4 regions of the Streptomyces sp. WZ-12 genome follow, and region 3 is predicted to be linked to each of the others. Evidence: riboswitches for the same ligand, from Rfam matches in the RefSeq annotation. Region 3 holds a riboswitch; each other region holds the start of a gene.
The links. Region 3 has a riboswitch for cobalamin ahead of PV796_RS03640 (HoxN/HupN/NixA family nickel/cobalt transporter). Riboswitches for the same ligand answer to the same signal wherever they lie in the genome.

Region 1 (5,835 bases), 3.8 Mb from region 3:
CGATGTCGCCCTCGGGGTTCCGGCTGCGGTCGACGAACATCTCGCCGGGCGGCGGGCCCCAGTGCTCCTCCACGGAGTCGCGGAGCTCCCGCGGCAGCGTGGCGTACCAGCGGCGGTAGTCGGCGGCCGGTATCCGGACCGGGTTGCGGGCCAACTGCTCCTCGGTCAGCCACTCCTGGTCGTGGCCGCCGGCCTCGATGAGGGCGTAGATCAACTCGTCGCCGTCGCCGGACGCCAGGCCGGGCACCGGCTCGGTGCCGAAGTCGTAGCCCTCGGCCCGGAGGCGGCGCAGCAGCTCGACGGCGCTGGCCGGGGTGTCCAGGCCGACCGCGTTGCCGATCCGGGAGTGCTTGGTGGGGTACGCCGACAGCACCAGCGCCAGCCGCTTCTCGGCGGCCGGGATGTGCCGCAACCGGGCGTGCCGGACGGCGATCCCGGCGACCCGGGCGGCCCGTTCGGGGTCGGCGACGTAGACCGGGAGGCCGTCCTCGTCGATCTCCTTGAACGAGAACGGCACGGTGATCAGCCGCCCGTCGAACTCGGGCACGGCGATCTGCGAGGCGGCGTCGAGCGGCGAGAGCCCCTCGTCGTTCGCCTCCCAGTCGGCCCGCGACCCGGTCAGGCAGAGCGCCTGGAGGATCGGCACGTCCAGGCCGGCCAGCGCGCCGGCGTCCCAGGACTCGTCGTCGCCGCCCGCGGACGCCTCGGCGGGCTTGGTGCCGCCGGCCGCCAGGACGGTGGTGACGATGGCGTCGGCCGCGCGCAGCTCCTCGATCAACTCCGGCTCGGGGGCGCGCAACGAGGCGACGAAGAGCGGCATCGGGCGGCTGCCGGCCCGCTCGATCCGGTCGCAGAGGTCGTGGACGAAGCGGGTGTTGCCGCTCATGTGGTGGGCGCGGTAGTAGAGCACGGCCACCGTCGGGCCGGTCGCCTCCGAGGCGGGGCGCTCCAGCGGGCCCCAGGACGGCGCGGCCGCGGGCGGCTCGAAGCCGTGGCCGGTGAGCAGCACGGTGTCGCTGAGGAACCGGGCCAGTTGGTCGAGGTTGGCCGGGCCGCCGTGCGCGAGGTAGGCGTGCGCCTCGGCCGCGATGCCGACCGGGACCGTGGACGCCGCCATCAACTGGGCGTCGGGGGCCTGTTCGCCGGTGAGGACGACGACCGGGCGGTGCTGGTCCGCGGCCAGCAGCACGTCCAGGCCGTCCTCCCAGGCGCGGATGCCGCCGAGCAGGCGGACCACGACGAGGTCGGTGCCCTCCAGGAGCCCGGGGAGCTCGGCGACGTCGAGGCGGGCGGGGTTGGCGAGCCGGAACGGCACGGGACCCGTGGCCGCGCGGGCGCTGAGCAGATCGGTGTCGGAGGTCGACAACAGCAGGATCACGGCGCAGCCCTTCCTCGGGGATTCCACGCCCCGGGTGGTCGTATGGACGGCGGGAGTTCCTGGCTCACCCGGCGGTGGCCGGGTTCACAGTGGCGGGACCGCGCCGGATTCTCACCGGGCTTCCTCCCTTGGCGCCGTCGCTGGCGTCCGGCGGGTCAGCCGACCCGCCGACCTGCATAGTAAGGGCTGCGGCCGAGCCGCGGGAGCCCGCCTGGAGGGGCCGCCCGTACGCCCCCCTCACCCCGGTTCCGGGATCCGACGCGTAGGTATGCTCGCCGCCATGCCGCCCTCCCCCTCTCGACGCCCCGACCGGGCCGGACCGCCCGTACGGGACCGCGGTGACGCCTGCCCGGGAGCGCTGCGACTGCATCCCGCCGCCGACGGCGAACTGGCCCGAGTCCGGCTGCCCGCAGGGGACTTGACGGCATCCCAGGCCCGCGCGCTGGCGGACGCCGCGGAACTCCTCGGCGACGGCCACCTCTCGCTCACCTCCCGCGGCAACGTCGAACTCCGCGGCCTGCCCGACGACTGCGGCGGCCGCCTGGCCGCCCTCCTCACCGACGCCGGGCTGCTGCCGTCGGTCCGTCATGAGCGGATCCGCAACGTGCTGGCCTCGCCGCTGGCCGGGCTGGACCACCACACCCCCTCCGACGTGCGGTGGTGGGCCCGGAGCCTGGATGCGCTGCTGTGCGCGAGCGAGCCGGCGACGGCCCTTTCGGGCCGTTTCCTGTTCGTCCTCGACGACGGGCGGGGCGATGTGGCGGGGCTCGGCGGCGATGTGACCTTGCTCGCAGAATCCGGCCGACGGGCCCCGGCGGGCACCGCGTTCGCCCCGGGGGCGGCGTCCGGGCACGGGGCGCTGCTCCGCGTCGGCGAGGACCCGGCGGCGCTGCGGATCGCGGCGGACGACGTCCCGCGGGCGGCGCTGATCGCCGCCGAGACCTTCCTGGCCGCCGCGGCCGAGAGCGACAGCGGCGCCTGGCGGGTCCGCGAACTCCCCGCCGCGCGCCCGCTCACCGTCCACGACGTGCGGGGTGCGCTGCGGGCCGCGGGCATCACCGCCGAGCCCGCCGCCCACGCGGCGGCGACCGGCCCGCGGCCGGCGGTGCCGTACGCCGATGCCGCCGTCCCCGGCCCGGTCGAGGGCCCGGGCGGCCGCCGCGCGCTGGTGGTCCTGGCGCCGCTCGGCCGGCTGACCGCGGGCCAGTGGCGGCTGTTGGCCGAGGTCGCCGCGGCGGACGGCTCCGGCGCGCTGCGCCTCACGCCCTGGCGCGGCATCGTCGTCCCCGGCCTGCCGGCGAGCGCGGCGGACCGACGGCTGGGCGAGTTCGCCGCCGCCGGTCTGGTCACCGACCCGGCCTCGCCGTGGCGCGGGGTCACCGCCTGCACCGGCCTCCCCGGCTGCGCCAAGTCCCTGACGGACGTGCGGAGCGATGCGTCGGCCGCCCTCGCCACGGGCCGGCCCGTCCCGGCGGGCGACTCCGCCCCGCCCGTCGGCCCGCCCGTCCACTGGTCGGGCTGCGCACGGCGCTGCGGTCATCCGCACGGCGCCTGGATCGACGTCCTGGCGACGCCCGACGGATACCGCACCACCGCCGTGCGCTCCAACTCCACGGCCCCGGCGGATGTTTCACGTGAAACGCCCCGACCGAGCGCCGTTTCACGTGAAACACCACAAGGTCCGGCTTCTTGCGTACGGGCCGAACCGGCCCCTGGCACACGGGACTTGGCACCCCCCGCCGACGCCCCACACCCCTCTTCCACCCCTCAACCCACGACCCCGAGGCTCAAGTGACCGCGTTCGACTACGAAAAGGACGGGGCGGCCATCTACCGCCAGTCCTTCGCCACCATCCGCGCCGAGGCGGACCTGTCCGAACTGCCCGCCGATGTCAGCCGGGTCACGGTCCGCATGATCCACGCCTGCGGCATGGTCGATCTCGTCCGCGACCTGGCCTTCACCCCGGGCGTCGTGGCCAGTGCCCGGGCCGCGCTGCGCGCCGGTGCGCCGATCCTGTGCGACGCCACCATGGTGGCCAGCGGCGTGACCCGCAAGCGACTGCCCGCGGACAACGAGGTGCTGTGCACCCTCGGCGATCCGGCCGTTCCGGAGCTGGCCGCCCGGATGGGCACCACCCGCAGCGCCGCCGCGCTCGAACTGTGGCGGGACCGGCTGGAGGGCGCCGTGGTCGCCTTCGGCAACGCCCCCACCGCCCTCTTCCGGTTCCTCGAAATGATCGAGGAGGGGGCGCCGCGCCCCGCCGCCGTCCTCGGCATCCCGGTCGGCTTCATCGGCGCGGCCGAGTCCAAGGACGCGCTGATCGGCCACCCGTCGAAGCTGGAGCACATCGTGGTGCGCGGGCGGCGCGGCGGCAGCGCCATGGCCGCGGCGGCGCTCAACGCCCTGGCGAGCGAGGAGGAGTGAGCGTGCGCGAGCAGCAGTCCCCCAGCGGTGCGCCGGACCAGCCGGCCGCACACTCCCCGCGGCACTCCACCGGACGCCTCTACGGCGTCGGCCTCGGCCCCGGCGACCCGTCCCTGATGACCGTGCGGGCGGTGGAGGTCATCGCCGAGGCCGATGTGGTGGCGTACCACAGCGCCCGGCACGGCCGTTCCATCGCGCGCTCCATCGCCGCCCCGCACCTCCGCCCGGACCACATCGAGGAGGCCCTGGTCTACCCGGTCACCACCGAGTCGACCGACCACCCCGGCGGCTACCGCGGCGCCCTGGACGAGTTCTACGAGGCGGCGGCGGCGCGGCTCGCGGCCCATCTCGACGCCGGCCGCACGGTCGCGGTGCTCTCCGAGGGCGACCCGCTCTTCTACGGCTCGTACCAGCACATGCACAAGCGGCTGGCGCACCGCTACCCCACCGAGGTCGTGCCCGGCGTCACCTCCATCAACGCCGCCGCGGCCCGGCTGGGCACCCCCCTCACCGAGGCCGACGAGGTGCTGACCGTCCTCCCCGGCACGCTGTCCGAGGAAGAGCTGACGGCCCGTCTGAGCGCCACCGACTCCGCGGTGGTGATGAAGCTGGGCCGCACCTTCCCCACCGTCCGCCGCGCCCTGGAGCGCTCCGGCCGGATGCCGGAGGCCCGCTACGTCGAGCGCGCCACGATGGCCGGGGAGCGCACCGGCGCGCTGTCCGACATAGACGCCGACAGCGTTCCGTACTTCTCCGTCGCGGTCGTCCCCAGCCGCATCGCCACCGCGGCCGAGGAGCCGGAGCCGGCCGCCGCGGACGCCGGCGAGGTGGTCGTGGTCGGCACCGGGCCGGCCGGTCCGCGCTGGCTCACCCCGGAATCCCGCGGCGCCCTGGCCGCCGCCGACGACCTCGTCGGCTACGCCACGTACCTGGACCGCGTCCCGGTACGCCCGGGCCAGCGCCGGCACGCCACCGACAACAAGGTCGAGTCCGAGCGCGCCGAGTTCGCCCTGGACCTGGCCCGCCGGGGCCGCCGGGTCGCGGTGGTCTCCGGCGGCGACCCGGGCATCTTCGCGATGGCCACCGCGGTCCTCGAAGTGGCGTCCCAGGAGCCCTACCGCTCCGTCCCGGTGCGGGTGCTGCCCGGTGTCACGGCCGCCAACGCCGCCGCCGCCCGCGCCGGCGCCCCCTTGGGCCACGACTACGCGGTGATCTCGCTCTCCGACCGGCTCAAGCCCTGGGAGGTGATCGCCGAACGGCTGCGCGCGGCGGCCGCCGCCGACCTCGCACTGGCCCTCTACAACCCCGGTTCCCGCAGCCGCACTTGGCAGGTGGCCAAGGCCCGGGACGTCCTGCTGGAGCACCGCGCGCCGGACACCCCGGTCATGCTCGCCCGCGACATCGGCGGCCCCGAGGAGTCGCTGCGCACCGTCCCGCTCACCGACCTCGATCCCGCCCAGGTCGACATGCGCACGATCCTGCTGGTCGGCTCGTCACAGACCCAGCGAGTGCGGCGCGACGACGGTACGGAGGCGGTCTGGACGCCGCGACGGTACCCGGAGCGCTGACCGCTCACGGGGCGTCAGCCGAGCAGCGCCCGCACCCACTCCACCGCCGCGGCCGGTTCCGCGGCCACCGGCACGCCCTCCGGAACCGGTGGCCGCTGGACGACCACCACCGGCACCCCGGCCTCCCGGGCGGCGGCCAGCTTGGGTGCGGTCGCCGCGGCGCCGCTGTCCTTCGTCACCAGGACGTCGATGCGGTGGCGGCGCAGCAACTCCCGTTCCCCGTCGAGGGTGAACGGGCCGCGGTCCAGGAGCGCGGTCATCCGGGGCGGGTGCGGTGCCTCGGGCGCGTCCACCGACCTGACCAGGAACCACTGGTCCGTGAGGTGGGCGAAGTGCGCCAGACCCATCCGGCCGGTGGTCAGGAAGACCCGGCCGCCGAGCGCGGGCAGGGCGGCGGCGGCCTCGGCGAGGGTGGGGACCGGGTGCCAGACGTCGCCGGGTTGCGCGCCCCAGCCGGGGCGGCGC
Region 2 (5,835 bases), 5.8 Mb from region 3:
ACGATGTCCGCCCGCATCCCGTCCACCTCGAACGCCGCGCAGGTCGCCGCGATCTGCCGCAGCGCCTTGTCGCCGAGCGCCACCGACGGCAGCAACTCCCGGGCCCGCGCGATCCGTTCGCGCAGCTCCCGCTCCTCGGTCGCCCAGCGCGCCGCGAAGCCCTCCGGGTCGTCGTCGTACGCCAGCCGGCGGCGGACCACCGCCACCCGCTGCTCCGGGTCCCGGGACGCGGCGACCTCCACGGTCAGCCCGAACCGGTCCAGCAACTGCGGCCGCAGCTCGCCCTCTTCGGGGTTCATCGTCCCGACGAGCAGGAACCGCGCGGCGTGCCGCACGGAGACGCCCTCCCGCTCCACGTAGGAGGCGCCCATGGCGGCGGCGTCCAAGAGGAGGTCCACCAAGTGGTCATGCAAGAGGTTGACTTCGTCGACATAGAGCACGCCGCGGTGCGCGTCCGCCAACAGGCCCGGCTCGAACGCCTTCACGCCCTCCGACAGCGCCCGCTCGATGTCCAGCGCGCCGACCAGGCGGTCCTCGGAGGCGCCGACCGGCAGCTCGACCATCCGCGTCGGCCGCGCGTCGGCGACGGCCGCGGCGTGCGGCCCGTCGGGACAGCCCGGGTCCGGTGCGGCCGGCGCACAGGAGAACCGGCAGCCGGCGACCACGTCCACGGCCGGCATCAGCTCCGCCAGTCCGCGCACCATCGTCGACTTCGCGGTGCCCTTCTCGCCCCGCACCAACACCCCGCCGATGGCCGGCGAGATCGCGTTCAGCAGGAGCCCCAGCCGCATGTCGGCCATGCCGACGACGGCGGTGAACGGGTACTGCCGGGTCGGGTTCTGCGTCGTTGTCATGCCTTAAGTCCTCCGCCTCGCCGGCTGCGCTCCTGAAGTGTTCCCCGCCGTTCCCGCCCCGCGTGCCCCGTGCTCATGGCGCCCCCGGAGGCACGAACGGCAGCCCCTCCGGCACCCCTTCCTCGATCAGCCGCAGCAGCGCCTTGGTGTCCGCGTGCTCCTCGATCAGGTCGCCCAGCCGGTCCAACTGCTCCTCGCGCAGCGCGCCGAAGCGGGTGTCCGGCGCCGGCACGAAGCGCCGGCCGGCCGCCCGCGCCACCTCCCGCAGGAACGCCCGCCGGAAACCGTCGCTCTCCAGGGAGCCGTGCCAGTGCGTGCCCCACACGGCGCCCACCCGGCAGCCGTCCAGGTCGTTTCCCCGGCCGTCGGAGAGGAACGCCGCGTCCCCGCCGGAGACCTGGGCCACGCCGTGGTGGATCTCGTAGCCCTCCACCGGCTCGCCCAGCGCCACGCCGGACGGCCGCGCGAGGGTCTTCTCCACCGCGAAGCGGACCCGGACCGGCAGCAGCCCCAGCCCCTCGACCGCCCCGGCCCGCGACTCGACGTCGTCCTCGATGCGCTCGCCGAGCATCTGGTAGCCGCCGCAGACGCCCAGCACCGGCCGGCCCTCGGCGGCCCGCCGGGCCACCGCGTCGGCCAGCCCGCGCTCGCGCAGCCACGCCAGCGCCCGGACCGTGCCGCGGGTCCCCGGCAGCACCACCAGGTCCGCGTCGACGAGCTCCTCCGGCCGGTCCACGAACCGCACCACCACGCCCGGTTCGGCGGCCAGCGCGTCCACGTCGGTGAAGTTGGACATCAGCGGCACCGCGCAGACCGCGACCCGCAGGATGTCCTCGCCCGCCGGCGGCGCCACCACCGACTCCCGCACGGCCCCGCGCAGCGAGACGCGCAGGCCGTCCTCCTCGTCGATGCCGAGCCCGTGGGCGAACGGCAGCACGCCGTAGGTCTCCCGCCCGGTGAGGCCGCGCAGCATCTCCAACCCCGGCTCCAACAGCGTCACATCGCCGCGGAACTTGTTGACGAGATAGCCGGCGACCAGCGACTGGTCCTCCTCCGACAGCAGCGCGGTGGTCCCGAAGAACGACGCGAAGACCCCGCCGCGGTCGATGTCGCCGACCACCACGACCGGGATGCGCGCCGCCCGGGCCAGGCCCATGTTGACCAGGTCGGTGCGGCGCAGATTGATCTCGGCGGGGCTGCCAGCGCCCTCGCAGATCACCGCGTCATGGGTGCGCCGCAGCTCTGCCAGGCAGTCGGTCACGGTCCCGAGCAACTGCTCCTGCCGCCCGTCGTGGTAGCCACGCGCGCTCAACTCGCCCACCGGCTTCCCCAACAGCACCACCTGGCTGCTGCGGTCGCTGCCCGGCTTGAGCAGCACCGGGTTCATCAGCGCGGTCGGCTCCACCCGGGCCGCGGCCGCCTGCATCGCCTGCGCCCGGCCGATCTCCGCGCCCTCCCGGGTCACGAACGAGTTCAGCGACATGTTCTGCGCCTTGAACGGCGCCACCTTGACGCCCCGCCGCGCCAACCAGCGGCAGATGCCGGCCGTCACCACGCTCTTGCCGGCGTCGGACGTCGTCCCGGCCACCAGCAGCCCACCGGCCGTCTTCTCGCGCCCGTTCACCGGGACAGCCTCCCGTTCCCGTTCACCCGGCGGCGCCGCACGGCACCCGCCGCCAACCGTCCCGCCACCGTCACGCCCAGCGCCAGCGCGCTCACCCGCCGGGAGAGCCGCACCGCCCGCTCCACGTCGGAGACCTCCGGGGGCCGCGCCCCGCCGTTGAGCACCGGCCGGTGCTCCACCCGCCCGCCGTACGCCAGCGTGCCGCCCAGCCGGATGCCCAGCGCACCGGCGAACGAGGCTTCCACCGGGCCCGCGTTGGGGCTCGGATGGGCCCCGCCGTCCGCCCGCCAGGCCCGCAGCGCACCGCGCCGGTCCGGCCCGGCGAGGACCGTCAGCGCCGCGGTCAGCCGGGAGCCGGGCCAGCCGGCGACGTCGTCGAGCCGGGCCGCGGCCCAGCCGAACCGCCAATAGCGCGGCGACTTGTGACCCACCATCGCGTCCAGGGTGTTCACCGCCCGGAACGCCACCAGTCCGGGCACCCCGCCCAGCGCGCCCCACACCAGGGCGCCCACCACCGCGTCGGAGGTGTTCTCGGCGACCGACTCCACCACCGCACGGGCCAGCTGCGGCCCGTCCAACGCCTGCGGGTCGCGCCCGCACAGATGCGGCAACCGCTCCCGCGCCACGTCCAGATCGCCGACGTCCAGCGCGCCGCCCACGGCGCGCGCCTCCCGGCCCAACGAGGTGCCGCCCAGCACCGCCCACACCGCGGCCGCGGTCAACGCGGCCCGGGCGCCCGGGTGGTGGCGCACGGCGCGTTCCAACAGCGCGGCGCCGGCGGCCGCGCCGCCCGCGCACACCACGGCGTGGGCCGCGCCGTGACCACGGTGGTCGCGCCACAGCCGACGTTCGAGGGCGCCCGCGGCCCGGCCGAACGCGGCCACCGGATGACCGCGCCGCGGATCCGCCGCGATCAGATCACCGAGGAAGCCGAGGGCCGCGCCGCACGCGTATGCCGCGTGTTCGCCGCGCACCGGATCAGGCCGCCGTCAGACACCGAACGGGCCCTGCGGCAGCGGGCGATGAGGCTCTCGATGGGCAGCCGGGCATGGTGGTATGTCCTCACTCAGGGTCCTCGCCCTGGCTCGACGCGACGGCGACCAGAGTCTCCTGGCTCCCGGATCGGCGCGTCCCCCGGCCTTCCCGCCCGTACGTGGCGTACGGGCCGTGGCCCTCGTTGGAGGAGCGCTCCCCGGTGACAGTGGCGGGACCGCGCCGGATTCGCACCGGACTTCCTCTGCTGTCGCCGATTGGCCCCGGCAGTCCACCACGCCCCGCCACGCCCGTCAACTCGCCCTTGACCTGCGACGCAGCCCCACCGCCCGCCCTGTGTCCAAGACCACAGGGCCGCCGCCGGCGCCCGCCCGCCATCCCACCGCGCCCGTCCCGCGCACCCGCGCGCCGCCCGCCCCGAACTCCGGCCTGCGGAACGGGCCTTCGCGACGACCGGCGGCGCGACAGCCCGGTGGTCGCCCGCATCGCACGCCAACGGGGCGCCCGGCGGCCGCGGCTGGTGCCGCGCCCTCCGGGCGCCCCGTCCACTGCTGCCGGCCCGCGGCCGGCCAACCGTCAGGCGGCGACGATCAGATAGATCCCGTACGCCACCGCCAGCGCGCAGAGCGCGAACGCCGCCAGCGCCCCGGCGCGCGCCCCCGCGCCCGGTGCCGTGGCGGCCGCCGCGTCGCCGGGCGCGGCCGGCTTGCGGGAGGTGCCCACGATGCCGACGGTGAACAGGCCCACGATTCCCACCGTCACCACGAGCGTGACGCCGAAGACCTGGCCGAGAGCTGCCCAGTCGATGTGCATTGCGAAGTCCTTAGGTTCCTTGGGTCAGTTCGGTCGCAGCGGCCGGCCGTCAGGAGGAGGCCGTCGCGGGCTGGGTGGGGGCGGCGGCGTCCCGCTGGGCGGGCACGGCGACCGCGTCCGCCTCGACGGCCGCCGGGACGACCGTGCCCGCCGGGGGCGGCGAGACGGTCTGGAGCGCGGTGGTGACGACGCCCGCCGGCTCCACCGCCGGGCCCTCGTTGACGTTGGTGTGGTCGATCGGCTTGCGTCGGGAGGCGGCCCAGATGCCGCCGCAGATCGCCAGCGCCAGGACGGCCACCGTCGTGATGCCCCAGGTGCCCTGGTCGGCGAGGACCGCGGCCCCCGCGGAGACCAGGCCGGCGGCCGGCAGGGTCAGGCCCCAGGCCACGACCATCCGGCCGGCCGTGGACCAGCGCACCACGCCGCCCTTGCGACCGAGCCCGGAGCCCATCACGGCGCCGGAGCAGACCTGGGTGGTGGAGAGCGCGAAGCCGAGGTGGGAGGAGGCCAGGATGGTGGCCGCGGCGCCGGTCTGGGCGGCGAAGCCCTGCGGCGGCTGGATGTCGGTGATGCCCTTGCCCATGGTGCGGATGATCCGCCAGCCGCCCAGGTAGGTGCCGAGCGCGATGGCCAGGCCGGCGGAGGCGATCACCCACATCGGCGGGTCGGAGTGCGGGGCGACGACCCCGCCGGTGATCAGCGCGAGGGTGATCACGCCCATCGTCTTCTGCGCGTCGTTGGTGCCGTGGGCCAGCGAGACCAGGGCCGCCGAGGCGATCTGCCCGGCACGGTAGCCCTTGGCGGTGTCGGCCTCGTCGCGGCCGCGGGCCAGCCGGTAGGTGAGCCGGGTCGCCGCCATCGAGGCGAGCCCGGCGACGAACGGCGCGGCCACCGCCGGGATCAGGACCTTCATCACGACGGCCCCGCCGTGCACCCCGCCGGTGCCGACGGACACCAGGGTCGCGCCGATCAGACCACCGAAGAGGGCGTGCGAGGAGCTGGAGGGGAGGCCGGCGAGCCAGGTGACGAGGTTCCAGACGATGGCGCCGACCAGGCCGGCGAAGATCACTTCCGGTCTGATGCCGGCGCTCTCGTCGATGATGCCGCCGGAGATGGTCTTGGCGACCTCAACCGACAGGAACGCGCCGACGAGGTTGAGTACCGCCGACATCCCCACCGCGATCTTGGGTCGCAGGGCCCCGGTGGAGATGGTGGTGGCCATTGCGTTGGCCGTGTCGTGGAAGCCGTTCGTAAAGTCGAACACCAAGGCCGTGACGATCACGATCCCGATGAGAAGCGTGATGTGTTCCATTCACCCAGGCAATCCGTTCGATGGTCAGTGTCCTCGGGACCGTACGGACGGTGAGTGAACGGAAAGTGAACTCGGCCGGGCGCCGCGGTGACACCCCCGCAGTGTTCACGCGGAGGCGCCCCTGCCGTCACTTCCGTCTCACCTGTCGGCAAATTTCTTGAGTTGGGCCAGGGTGCCGTTCCAGCGGTCCTGATCGCCCGGCAGCGGCCCGCGTGCGGCGTACTGCAGGATGCTCGGGG
Region 3 (5,835 bases):
GGGACCGAATCGGCGCCCTCGTCGCCGGCCTCCGGTGTGGTGCGGCCGTCGTCCTCGACGGTGATCCGCAGCGCGTCGGGGCGGTGGTGGAGTTGGACCCGGACGGGGACGGGGCCCGCGTGCTTGCGGGTGTTGGTGAGGGCTTCTTGGATGATGCGGTAGGCCGCGAGATCGGTGATCGGCGGCAACTCCGTTGGCCGGCCGACCCGTTCGACGGTGAGGTGGAGGCCGCCGTGGTGGAAGGAGTCCAGCAGGCCGTCGAGGTGCGACAGGCCGGGGGCGGGTTCGCGCGGGGCGGCCGGGTCGTCGCGGTACCGGAGCAGGCCCACCGTGGTGCGCAGTTCGTCCAGTGCGGTGCGACTGGTGTCGCGGATGCGTGCCAGTGCCTGGTAGGCGTGGTCGGGGTCGGTGCGCATCAGGTGGTGGGCGACGCCCGCCTGGGCGTTGACCAGGGTGATGTGGTGGGCGACGACGTCGTGGAGTTCCCTGGCGATGCGCAGGCGTTCCTCGGTGACGCGCCGCCGGGCCTCGGCTTCCCTGGTGTGTTCGGCCCGTTCGGCGCGTTCCAGTGCGGAGGCCAGGAGTCGGTGGTGGCTGCGGACGGCGTCGCCGCTGGCCGCAGCCAGGCACATTCCGGCGATGACGGCCAGGTGCTGCCAGAGGTTGTCCAGGCCCGGCTCGCGGACGACGGAGACGGCCAGCAGCACCGCGGCCGCGCATCCGGCGATGCGCCAGGCGCGCCGCCGGTCGGTCCGCACGGCCACCGCGTGCACCGCGACTCCGGTGGCGATGGGCGAGGCGCCGGGGAAGGCCAGCAGGAGGATCTGGGCGACGTTGACGACCAGGGTCGCCGCGACGGTCGGGACCGGCCGGCGGGTGCGGGCGATCAGCGGCACGCAGGCGAGCGCCAGGCCGCCGATGGTCCAGGCGATCGGGCTGTGGTGTCGGTAGGCGGTGGTGGCCGCCACCGGGGAGGACAGGGCGAAGCAGGTCAACGCGGCGGCGAGGTCGGCCGCCCGCGGCCGGGCCCGCAACCATCCTCTGAGCAGGTCGATCATGTGCACTCCTTCACCGTACGCACCCCTCCGCACCCGGGGTCGGGCCCGGGTGCGGATCCGCGGCCCTCGCCCCACGGACCGGGTCCGGTGGGCTACCAGGTCACGGGCGTGGCGGTGGGAGGCGGGCCCTACGGCTGCACCGCGATGGCCAGCGCGGGGCAGCGGCCGGCGGCGTCCTCGACCTCGGCCAGCGCCTCCTGCGGCGGGGCGGGGTCGAGCAGGACGACGATGCCGTCCTCGTCGCGCTGGTCGAAGAGCTCGGCGGCGGCCAGCACGCACTGCCCGGCGCCCACGCACTTGTCCTGGTCAATGGTGATCTTCATCGGGGCTTCCTCGTCGTGTCGTCGGTGCGGTGGGCGGTGGCGTGGCCGGATTGCCGGACCGGTTCGGAAGGGTCAACTGGCTTGCCTGGCATGACTTCCGGCGTGGCTGCTGACGTGGTTGTCTGACGTGGTTGTCCGGCGCGATCGACGCGGGTTACCAGGTCACCGGGAGCTCGTGGACGCCGTAGACGAGCATGTCGTGGCGCATCGGGACCTGTTCCGCCGGCAGCGCCAGGCGCAGGTCGGGGAAGCGGTCGAGCAGCGCGGAGAGGGCCGCCTTCAGCTCCACCCGGGCCAGTTGCTGTCCCAGGCACTGGTGAATGCCGTGACCGAAGGCCAGGTGGGGGCGGTACGGCCGGCCGACGTCCAACTGGTCGGGGTCGCCGGTGAAGTGTGCCGCATCGCGGTTTCCGGACGGCAGACTGGCCACCACCGTCGAGCCGGCCGGTATCCGGTGGCCGCCCAACTCCACGTCCTCCAGGGCCGTGCGGCGCACCCCGTACTGAATGACGCTCAGATAGCGCAGCAGCTCCTCGACGGCCGTGTCCATCAGCGCCGGGTCGTTGCGAAGCGCCTCCCACTGGTCGGGGTGGCGCAACAGGCACATGGTGCTGAGCGCGATCATGTTGGCCGTCGTCTCGTGCCCGGCGAGCAGCAACAGCACCCCGACGCCGGCCAGTTCCTCGTCGGTCAGTTCGCCGGTCCGCACCAGGCCGCTGAGGATGTCGTCGCCGGGCTCGGCCCGCTTGGCGCGCACGAGTCGGCCGAGGAAGCCGGTCAGTGCCTGGTGGGCCCGCTGGACGTCGTCGAGACTGGCGTCGAGCCGGATGAGGGTGGCGGAATCCCGCTGGAAGTCCTCCCGGTCGGCGTAGGGCACGCCGAGCAGTTCGCAGATCACCAACGAGGGCACGGGCAGCGCGAAGGCCTGCACGAGGTCGATCGGGCCCCCGGCGGCGGCCATCGCGTCCAACCGCTCGGCGACGATCTTCTCCACCGCGGGGGTCAGTTGCCGCATCCGCCGCACGGTGAACTGGCCGGTGAGCAGCCGGCGGAGCCGGGTGTGCTCCGGCGGGTCCATCATCAGGAAGTTCCCCGGCGTGGGCACCGGCAGCTCGGCGTCGTCCACGGGCCCGCTCCCGGTCCGCAGGCGACGGCGCCGGGAGCTCATCCGCGGATCGGCCAGCACCGCCCGCGCCTCCTCGTACCCGGTGACCAGCCAGCCGGCGATGCCGTCGGGCAGGGTCGCCTCCGCGACGGGCCGCTGTTCCCGCAGCGTGCGGTACTCCGGCGGCGGGTCGAACGGGCAGGTCCGCGCGGTCGGTTGGGTCATCACGTCGGGTCGTGTTGCGGTCATGGCTGGGAGGTCCTTTCCACGGGGTGGGAGGTTGGGGTGTGGGGGAACGGCTCGGCGCTCAGGGGGTCGGGGGTGCCGCAGCGGTGCGATCCGACGCAGCGCCGGTAGACGCGCCATCCCACCAGCGCGCCGAGCGCGAGGACGACCGGTCCGAACGCGTCGACCGAGCCGAGCGCGATCGTCTGGCCGGTGAAGAACAGCGGGAGTTGGATCGCCAACATCACCAGGTGGCCGGCGTACATCACCAGGTTGCCCCGGGTGAAGGCCCGCCGACGCACCGCACAGCGCCGCCATCGGGTCCGCTCCCCCGTGATCAGCCCGACCATCAGGCCCATCGGCGGCCAACCCCACAGCAGCAGCGCCGGCGTCACCAAGGCCATCACGCTGTGCAGCACCAGGCCGGGGAGGAAGAAGTCCGTTGCCTGGCCGGTGCGGGCGGCGAGCACACCCCCGACGCAGATCAGGCAGAGCGCGGCGAGCGCGCGCCGCACGGATTCCGCACGCGCGATCCGGTAGGCGCAGATCCCGGCAGCGGCCGCCACGGCCAGTGCCAGCGCGACCACCAACCGATGCGTGACGGCGAAGCTCACGGTGAATCCGAAGACCGGGGCGATGTCGATCGCCACGCCCCGCAGCCGACGCCGGACGGCGGTTCCGACGGCGTCCGCACGGTGTTCTCCAGGGTGCACGGTGGTTTCAACCCCTCAACGGATGCCGGTCGTTCGGCCGCTCGGACAGTCACCACCGTGCCGCGTCACGTCCGGCCTGTCGTCGCCCGTCCGCAGACTCTTGATCTGCTGCGGACGCAGTAGGGCGCGGGCGGCGTCTGCTGCGAACGCAGGCCACGCCGGGCGCCCCGGAACAGGCCGGAGCCCGTGACCGTTTCCCGGTCACGGGCTCCGATGGTCGTCAACGTGCCGACTGGTAGAAGGGGTTGGGATGCCGGCGACGTGCGGCCGGGGGTGCGGGCTCGGGCGCCGGACAGGATCCGGCGGGGACAAGGCGGGCCGCGCCGGCGGTCAGCCGGTCTCGTTGGCCGGGGCGGCTTCGTTCGGGTCGTCGGCTCCGCCGATCCTGTCGGCCCCGTCCGCCTTCTGGCCCCAGCGGTGTTCCAGCTTGGCCAGGCGCCAGTAGGTCAGGGCGCAGGCCCAGACGACGACGAACAGTCCGACGATGAGGTAGCCGACGTTGTTGAGGTCGATGGAGGAGATCCAGTCGGTGAGCCCGTCCCGCCAGCCGAGGTTGTCGTGCAACACGCCGACCAGCTCGATGGTGCCGATGAGGAAGGCGACGGCGATGGACAGGCCGGTGATGGTGAGGTTGTAGTAGACCTTGCGCACCGGGTTGGTGAACGCCCAGTGGTAGGCGAAGTTCATGAAGGTGCCGTCGAGCGTGTCGAAGAGGCTCATTCCGGCCGCGAACAGCAGCGGCAGGCAGAGGATCGCGTACCAGGGCAGCCCTGCGGCGGCGCCGGAACCGGCCATGACCATCAGGGTGACCTCGGTCGCGGTGTCGAAGCCGAGGCCGAACAGCACGCCGACCGGATACATCTGGCCGGGGCGTCGGATGGACCTGGTCAGCCGGCCCAGGATGCGGTTCATGAAGCCGCGGCTGGCGAGGTGCTTCTCCAACTCGTGCTCCTCGAACTGCCCGGCGCGCATGGCCTTGAATACCCGGTAAATCCCGGCCAGCGCGACGAGGTTGAGGGCGGCGATCAGGTAGAGGAAGGCGCCGGAGACGGTGGTGCTGATGGCACCGAGGGTGACGCGGGTACCGGAGTTGTCGTTCGCGAGGGTACCGGCGACCTTCGCGCCGGCGGCGATCAGGCCCGCCAGGACCAGCACGATGGTGGAGTGGCCGATGGCGAACCAGAAGCCCACCGAGACGGGGCGCTGGCCGTCGGCCATCAGCTTGCGGGTGGTGTTGTCGATGGCGGCGATGTGGTCGGCGTCGAACGCGTGCCGCATCCCCAACGTGTAGGCGGTGATGCCGAGTCCGACGCCGAAGACCTGCTTGCCGACGGTGTAGTGGTGCGGCGCCACCATGGCGGCCAGGATGACGAAGGCCACCAGGTGCATGGCGGCGATCACCGCGAACAGGACACCGGTGCGTATCCAGTCCTGCCGCTGCCAGCGCTGCGGGAGGGTGGATGCGGTGGTGGATGGCGTGGGGGAATTTTGCAACAGGGGCATATCAGGCAGCCTCTCCAGCACCTCGTGGATGGGTCGTTGTGCGGTGCCGTGGCCGGTCTCCTGGCTTACGGGTCCAATGTCCGCGCGGCCGCCTTCCCGGGCAATGAGCTGCCCAGTGGCACCCGCCGTTCCCGGCGGGGATGACGCGAGGACTTCCCGATCACAGTGGCGAGGGCCGCTCCGGTCTCACACCGGTCTTCCCGAGCACCACGGCGGCAGCAACAGTAGGCCGGTAATCGCCCCTCGACAATCTTGCGCAGTTGCGCAATCCGTGCAAAGAGGGGGCGCGTGTGTGCACGGGAGGGCGCACTTTTGAGCCGGCTGTGCGACGTGGCGGCTGGGACGCCGGTGTATGCGAGGGCGCTCCTGCGCCTGCCGGGGTCCAACCGGCTGCCGTTGGCGCCCCGCGCACCTCCGCCCCCGCATCGGCGCGCGGCCGGTGCGGGGGCGGAGGGTGGTGCGACGGTCACGAGGTACGGCGCGACGGGCGGTCGGGTCCCGGTCAGCGGGGCGCGTCGCCGTCGATCGTCAGCGTGCCTGTTTGGCGGTGCAACCGCCGGACGCGCAGGCCGTCAGCCAGGCGTCGAAGTCGGCGTCGTAACGGGTGCCGATGTCGCGGTTGTAGACGGCGTAGCCGCCCGCGTAGTCGCCGGTCCTGAAGTGCCCCAGCATGGTGGCGACGTCCTGCGGGTGCTTCTCGAACATGTAGCGGACCGCGAGGTAGCCCCACGGGTAGGTGCGGGTCTCGTTGCTGTTGGCGTAGGTGGTCTGGAACAACGTGCTGAGTTTGTAGGCGTGTTGGCCGGCCTGGCGCACCGCCTCGTCGTCGGTGACGCCCCGGTAGCCGTACGAGACGTACTCGGCGAGCCCCTCGATCCACCAGACGTCCGGGACCGTGGTCTGCTGGT
Region 4 (5,835 bases), 780 kb from region 3:
TGACGCTGATGGCCTATGTCGTCCTCACCGCCGGAATCCTCCTCGGCGTCATGCCGTCCGCTTGACCCCTCCCCCGGAGCCCACCGCATGCCTCCCAAGAAGCGCCCCCTGCTGCACACCGCGACCGTCCTGACCCTCCTGGCCGGCAGCGCCTACCTCACCGTGGAACTGCGCGAGGACGAACAGGACAAGGCGCCGCGGGCCCAGGCCGTCACCGACACCCCGCTCAGCGGCTCCGCCGCCGGCGAGCAGCGCGGCCAGACCTGGGAACGCCTGAAGAACCCCGACCGCACCGTGTTGCGCGGCGCGGGCGGTCAGGTCCTGGCCACCTTCACCGACCGGTCCCGCACCGCCACCCTCAAGGGCCCCTCGCGCACCTTCAGCGAGTCCGAGAACACCGCGACCACGGTGGTCACCGAGGACTGGGTGCGTCTGATGCCCGAGGCGTGGCGCGCCGGCGCGGAGAAGGAACGCTGGTTCAAGGAGTGGTTCCGGCGGTACCACGACAGCCGGGAGGACGACCTCTTCGCCATCGCCTTCCAGTACATCACCGGAGCGCCCGCCAAGAAGGACGAGCGGGGCGTCGTGTACGCGGGCGACGCCAAGTTCGGTCCGGTCAACCCCGATCTGGCCAAGCACCGCGGCACGCCGCTGCTCGAACAGTCCGACTTCTTCGACTACTTGGGCATTCCGTACACCTTCCGCGACGGCACCGCCAGGAGTCCGGAGGCGGCCCGCTACCGCGCCGTCGACTGCTCCGGCTACATGCGGCTGATCTTCGGCTACCGGGCCCGCTACCCGCTGGCCCCCGCCGACGGCAAGGGCAACGGCCTGCCCCGCACCGCCAACGGGATGGGCCGCTCCCAACTGGGCGCCGAGATCATCCCGTTGTCCGGTCCGGCCCCCTGGTACGAGCGCCCGCAGAACATCGACGTGCTCCAGCCGGGAGACCTGGTCTTCTTCAAGATGGACCACCACACCGGCAACCGCCTGGACCACGTCGGCCTGTACCTGGGCCCCGACACCGAGGGCCACAAGGTCTTCCTCTCCAGCCGCAAGGAGGTCAACGGCCCGACCATCGGCGACAAGGGCGGCGTGTCCCGGCTCGACGGCAACGGCTTCTACGCCAAGCTCCTGCGCAACGCCAAGCGCCTCTGAGACCGGGGGCGTTGCGGCTCCCCAGGGGCCTAGCTGATGGAGTGCGGGGACAGCGCCGTGAACCAGAGCAGGACGACGGTGGCGACGCCCATGATCGGGGTCAGTATCTCCGTCTCCACCTTGTTGCCGCTGTGCTTGATGAGGACGATCTCGTAGCGCGTCTTCAGCGGCCACAGCCACGGCGCGCCCATCTTCGTGATCGAGTCGCCGAGCAGGTGGGCCAGGCAGCCGAGCCCGATCGCGTACGGCAGCCAACCGGGCGCCGACGGGATGAACTTGGCGATGACACCGGTCCCTATTCCGGCCATGGCGACGATCGTCGCCCAAGCGGAGAAACCGTGGCCGGGCGGGCAGAGGTTGAGCGCGCGCACGGCGAGGGCCAGCAGGAAGAAGGTCATGCCCAGGGTGAAGGGTCGGCCCAGGTACGTCACACCGGCCCAGCTACCGAAGGTCATCAGCACCACGAAGAACAGCGAGTGGGTGGCGTGGCGGTGCCCGCCGGAGATCCAGGCCACGAACCGGCACAGGATCTTGGACACCGGGCCGAGGAAGTTGGCGATGGTGCCGTCGTGGTGGTCCAGGTCGGGCAGGAGCGCGGCGCCAGCGCACAGCACGGTGCCCATCAGGATTTCCTGGGGCATCAGATGGGTGTGCATCAGCAGCGGTGGCAGGAACGGCGTGGTGCCCGCGAAGAGCAGCGCGCCGCTCACCGCATGCGAATGACCCATCATGGTGCGTCGTCCTCCCCGTATGTGGCGCGTCGTTGACGCGCCCTCAGCCACGGCGGAGACGGTACCAGCGCGATCACGGCGGTGGCGCCACAGGGCGGCGAAGCGCGACCGCGGGTCGTTACCCCTCCCCGCCCCGTTCAATCCCGACGGGCACTTGTCCCATCTCACCATCCGCATACTGGACGACATCCGGCGCGCCGCGGCCCCGCCCCGTAAGGTGACCGGTGCAGCTGGTTCGCCCCGTCCGCCAGGCGGGAGGCGTCGCAAGAGGGAACCCGGTGAGAATCCGGGACTGCCCCGCAGCGGTGAGCGGGAACGACCGCCGTCATACGCACTGGACCCACCCGGGTCTGGGAAGCGACGGCCACTAGGAGCCTCGTACGACACGAGGCGCGCCCGCGAGTCCGAAGACCTGCCAACTGCCCGCGTGCGGACGACCCGTGCGCGGTATCCCGGTGACCTTCGAGGGCGGGTCGGGAGCACCCCGGACACTGCCCGGGGAGCAGGCACCAGACGGTGCCCGTGTCGCGCGCCGTGGCCTGCGCCGCGCCATACGGGTCGCCGCGTCCGGTGCGTCCCGTCACCCTTCGCGCTCTCGTCCCGTCCCCGGGATCTCAGGGATTCATCTCGCGAAGGAGATCTCCGTGACCACCAAGTCCGCAGCCGCGGCAGCACGGGCCACCGTGTACGGCTACCCGCGCCAGGGCCGGCACCGGGAACTGAAGAAGGCCGTCGAGGGCTACTGGAAGGGCCGGGTCACCGCGGACGCGCTGCGCGCCACCGCCGCGGAACTGCGCCGCACCACCTGGCAGGAGCTGGCCGGGGCCGGCATCGACGAGGTCCCGACGGGCGACTTCTCGTACTACGACCACGTCCTGGACGCCAGCGTCATGGTCGGCGCGGTCCCCGAGCGCCACCGCGCGGCCGTCGCCGCCGACCCCCTGGACGGCTACTTCGCCATGGCCCGCGGCACCCAGGACGCCGCGCCCCTGGAGATGACCAAGTGGTTCGACACCAACTACCACTACCTGGTCCCCGAGTTGGGTCCGGACACCGTCTTCTCGGCCGACTCCACCCAGCAGGTCACGGAATTCGAGGAGGCCCTCGCCCTGGGCCTGACCGCCCGGCCGGTCCTCCTCGGCCCGGTCAGCTACCTCCTGCTCGCCAAGCCGGCCCCCGGCGTGGCCGAGGGTTTCGACCCGCTCACCCTCCTCGACCGACTGCTGCCGGTGTACGCCGAGGTCCTCGCGGACCTGCGCGCGGCCGGCGCGGAGTGGGTGCAGCTCGATGAGCCCGCCCTGGTCCAGGACCGCACCCCGGCTCAACTGGACGCCGCGGAGCGCGCCTACCGCTCCCTGGGCGCCCTCGCCGACCGGCCCAGGCTGCTGGTCGCCTCGTACTTCGACCGGCTCGGCGACGCCCTCCCGGTGCTGGCCAAGGCCCCGGTCGACGGGCTCGCGCTGGACTTCACGGAGGCGGCCGCCGGCAACCTCGACGCCCTCGCCGCCGTCGGCGGCCTGCCCGGCAAGCGCCTGGTCGCCGGCGTCGTCAACGGCCGCAACATCTGGGTGAACGACCTGGAGCGGTCGCTGTCCGTGCTCGGCACCCTGCTGGGGCTGGCCGACCGGGTCGACGTGGCCGCCTCCTGCTCGCTGCTGCACGTCCCGCTCGACGCGTCGCTGGAGCGGGACATCGAGCCGCAGATCCGGCGCTGGCTCGCCTTCGCCCGCCAGAAGACCGCCGAGCTCGTCACCCTCGCCAAGGGCCTGACCCGCGGTACCGACGCCATCGCCAGCGAACTGGCCGCCAACCGCGCCGACTTGGCGTCCCGGGCCAGCTCCCCGATCACCCACGACCAAGCGGTGCGGGGCCGCACCACCGCGGTCACCGAGGCCGACGCGCGCCGCTCCCAGCCGTACCCGGAGCGGGCCGCCGCGCAGCGCGCCCACCTCGGCCTGCCGCTGCTGCCGACCACCACCATCGGCTCCTTCCCGCAGACCGGCGAACTGCGGGCCGCCCGCGCCGACCTGCGCGCCGGCCGCATCGACACCGCCGGCTACGAGGAGCGCATCAAGGACGAGATCCGCGAGGTCATCGCCTTCCAGGAGAAGACCGGGCTGGACGTCCTGGTGCACGGCGAGCCCGAACGCAACGACATGGTCCAGTACTTCGCCGAGCAGCTCACCGGCTACCTCGCCACCCGGCACGGCTGGGTCCAGTCCTACGGCACCCGCTACGTCCGCCCGCCGATCCTGGCCGGCGACATCTCCCGCCCCGAGCCCATGACGGTCCGGTGGACGACCTACGCCCAGTCGCTCACCGAGCGCCCGGTCAAGGGCATGCTCACCGGCCCGGTCACCATGCTCGCCTGGTCCTTCGTCCGCGACGACCAGCCACTGGGCGAGACCGCGCGCCAGGTCGCCCTCGCCCTGCGCGACGAGGTGCGCGACCTGGAGGCCGCCGGCACCTCCGTCATCCAGGTCGACGAGCCCGCGCTGCGCGAGACCCTGCCGCTGCGCACCGCCGACCGCCCCGCCTATCTGGACTGGGCCACCGAGGCGTTCCGCCTCACCACCGCCGGGGTGCGCCCGGACACCCAGATCCACACCCACATGTGCTACGCCGAGTTCGGCGACATCGTGCAGGCCATCGACGACCTCGACGCCGACGTCATCAGCCTGGAGGCGACCCGCTCCCACATGCAGGTCGCCCGCGAACTCGCCGCCCACGGCTACCCGCGCGAGGCCGGCCCCGGGGTGTACGACATCCACTCGCCCCGGGTGCCGAGCACGGAGGAGGCGGCGGACCTGCTCCGCATCGGCCTGCGGGCCATCCCCGCCGAACGCCTCTGGGTCAACCCCGACTGCGGCCTGAAGACCCGCGACTGGCCCGAGGTCCGCTCCGCCCTCGAACACCTCGTCACCGCGGCCCGCGCGGTACGCGCCGAGCTGTAGACCGCACCCGCCGAAGGACGCGGAACAACGCGCCCGCCCCGGCCAAGCCGGCCGGGGCGGGCGCGCCTCCCGTCCGACGTCATGTCGCCCCCTTGAGGGGGGAGTTGGCATCCAGCGGGAGTGACGTGTGCGTGGGGTGGTCGATCAGGAAGTGGGGCCGCTCCAGTAGGCGTCGTCCCACTCCGACGCGTCCGGCGTGAACTCGACCTCCATCCGGTCGGCCGCGTCGGCCGGCAGCGAGAAGGCGTACTTGCCGACGGCCTCCTTGCCGGGGAGGAGGTACCCGGTGATGACCTTCTGCCGCCCGCTGCCGTCGATCACCAGCTCCGCCGACGCGCCCTTCGCGTCGTTGACGTCGGGCAGCCCGGTGTCGACGGAGACCCGCTTGCTGCTGGTGTTGACCACGGTGACGGTGACCTGGACGGCCTTGTTCCCCTTGGCGTGCCCGTGGGCGAACGCGTCCGGCTCGAACGGCTCGGGCTTGGCGACCGTGACCTTCAGCCCGTTCTCGAAGGTGTACGGCTCACCGAAGGACAGATGCCGGGCCTTCTCCTCGGCGGCCGCCGACTCCTCGGCCGCCTTCTTCTGGGCGCGCTGCTCGGTCTTGACCTCCTTGATGTGCGTACGGGCCTCATCCACCAGCACGACGGTGAGCAGCAGGCTCGCCACCGCCATGACGAGACCGATGATGCCGAGGACGAGGCCGGCGACCGACATGCCCTTGTTGGTCACCCGGCCGGAGCGCGCCCGGCTCAGCCCGACGCCGCCGAAGATCACGGCCAACACCGCCGGCACCCAGGACATCCAGAACAGGAAGATGAACACCCCGAGGACGCACCCCACCAGGCCGAGTACCAGAGCCGCGACGCCCATGCCGTTGCTGGGCTGCGCCACCCCGACCGCCGGCGCATAGGGCGCCCGCGGCGGCTCATGGGCGACGCCCTCCGCGCTCGGCGGGGCCCACGGGTCGCGGTCCGGCGACGATGGTTCCC

Region 1: it holds a riboswitch for cobalamin, as region 3 does, so the genes downstream of both, cobN (cobaltochelatase subunit CobN) here and PV796_RS03640 (HoxN/HupN/NixA family nickel/cobalt transporter) in region 3, are expected to answer to the same signal.
Region 2: it holds a riboswitch for cobalamin, as region 3 does, so the genes downstream of both, PV796_RS28915 (cobalamin biosynthesis protein) here and PV796_RS03640 (HoxN/HupN/NixA family nickel/cobalt transporter) in region 3, are expected to answer to the same signal.
Region 4: it holds a riboswitch for cobalamin, as region 3 does, so the genes downstream of both, metE (5-methyltetrahydropteroyltriglutamate--homocysteine S-methyltransferase) here and PV796_RS03640 (HoxN/HupN/NixA family nickel/cobalt transporter) in region 3, are expected to answer to the same signal.

What each region holds. Positions count from the first base shown of each region.
Region 1 is NZ_CP118574.1:4,746,041-4,751,875, reverse strand. Features, by position in the region: gene cobN (cobaltochelatase subunit CobN) at 1-1,378, opposite strand, end outside; cobalamin riboswitch at 1,413-1,562, opposite strand; gene cobG (precorrin-3B synthase) at 1,647-3,173, shown strand; gene PV796_RS20450 (precorrin-8X methylmutase) at 3,170-3,802, shown strand; gene PV796_RS20445 (precorrin-2 C(20)-methyltransferase) at 3,799-5,370, shown strand; gene PV796_RS20440 (cobalt-precorrin-6A reductase) at 5,385-5,835, opposite strand, start outside.
Region 2 is NZ_CP118574.1:6,683,252-6,689,086, forward strand. Features, by position in the region: gene PV796_RS28905 (putative cobaltochelatase) at 1-854, opposite strand, end outside; gene PV796_RS28910 (cobyric acid synthase) at 928-2,478, opposite strand; gene PV796_RS28915 (cobalamin biosynthesis protein) at 2,475-3,452, opposite strand; cobalamin riboswitch at 3,583-3,715, opposite strand; gene PV796_RS28920 (hypothetical protein) at 4,048-4,284, opposite strand; gene PV796_RS28925 (inorganic phosphate transporter) at 4,334-5,596, opposite strand; gene PV796_RS28930 (GH25 family lysozyme) at 5,735-5,835, opposite strand, start outside.
Region 3 is NZ_CP118574.1:915,268-921,102, forward strand. Features, by position in the region: gene PV796_RS03620 (sensor histidine kinase) at 1-1,058, opposite strand, end outside; gene PV796_RS03625 (ferredoxin) at 1,187-1,381, opposite strand; gene PV796_RS03630 (cytochrome P450) at 1,536-2,735, opposite strand; gene PV796_RS03635 (DUF3159 domain-containing protein) at 2,732-3,361, opposite strand; gene PV796_RS03640 (HoxN/HupN/NixA family nickel/cobalt transporter) at 3,755-4,927, opposite strand; cobalamin riboswitch at 4,961-5,154, opposite strand; gene PV796_RS03645 (collagenase) at 5,456-5,835, opposite strand, start outside.
Region 4 is NZ_CP118574.1:1,694,737-1,700,571, forward strand. Features, by position in the region: gene PV796_RS07245 (poly-gamma-glutamate biosynthesis protein PgsC/CapC) at 1-65, shown strand, start outside; gene PV796_RS07250 (NlpC/P60 family protein) at 88-1,158, shown strand; gene PV796_RS07255 (metal-dependent hydrolase) at 1,188-1,889, opposite strand; cobalamin riboswitch at 2,104-2,323, shown strand; gene metE (5-methyltetrahydropteroyltriglutamate--homocysteine S-methyltransferase) at 2,534-4,843, shown strand; gene PV796_RS07265 (DUF4190 domain-containing protein) at 4,988-5,835, opposite strand, start outside.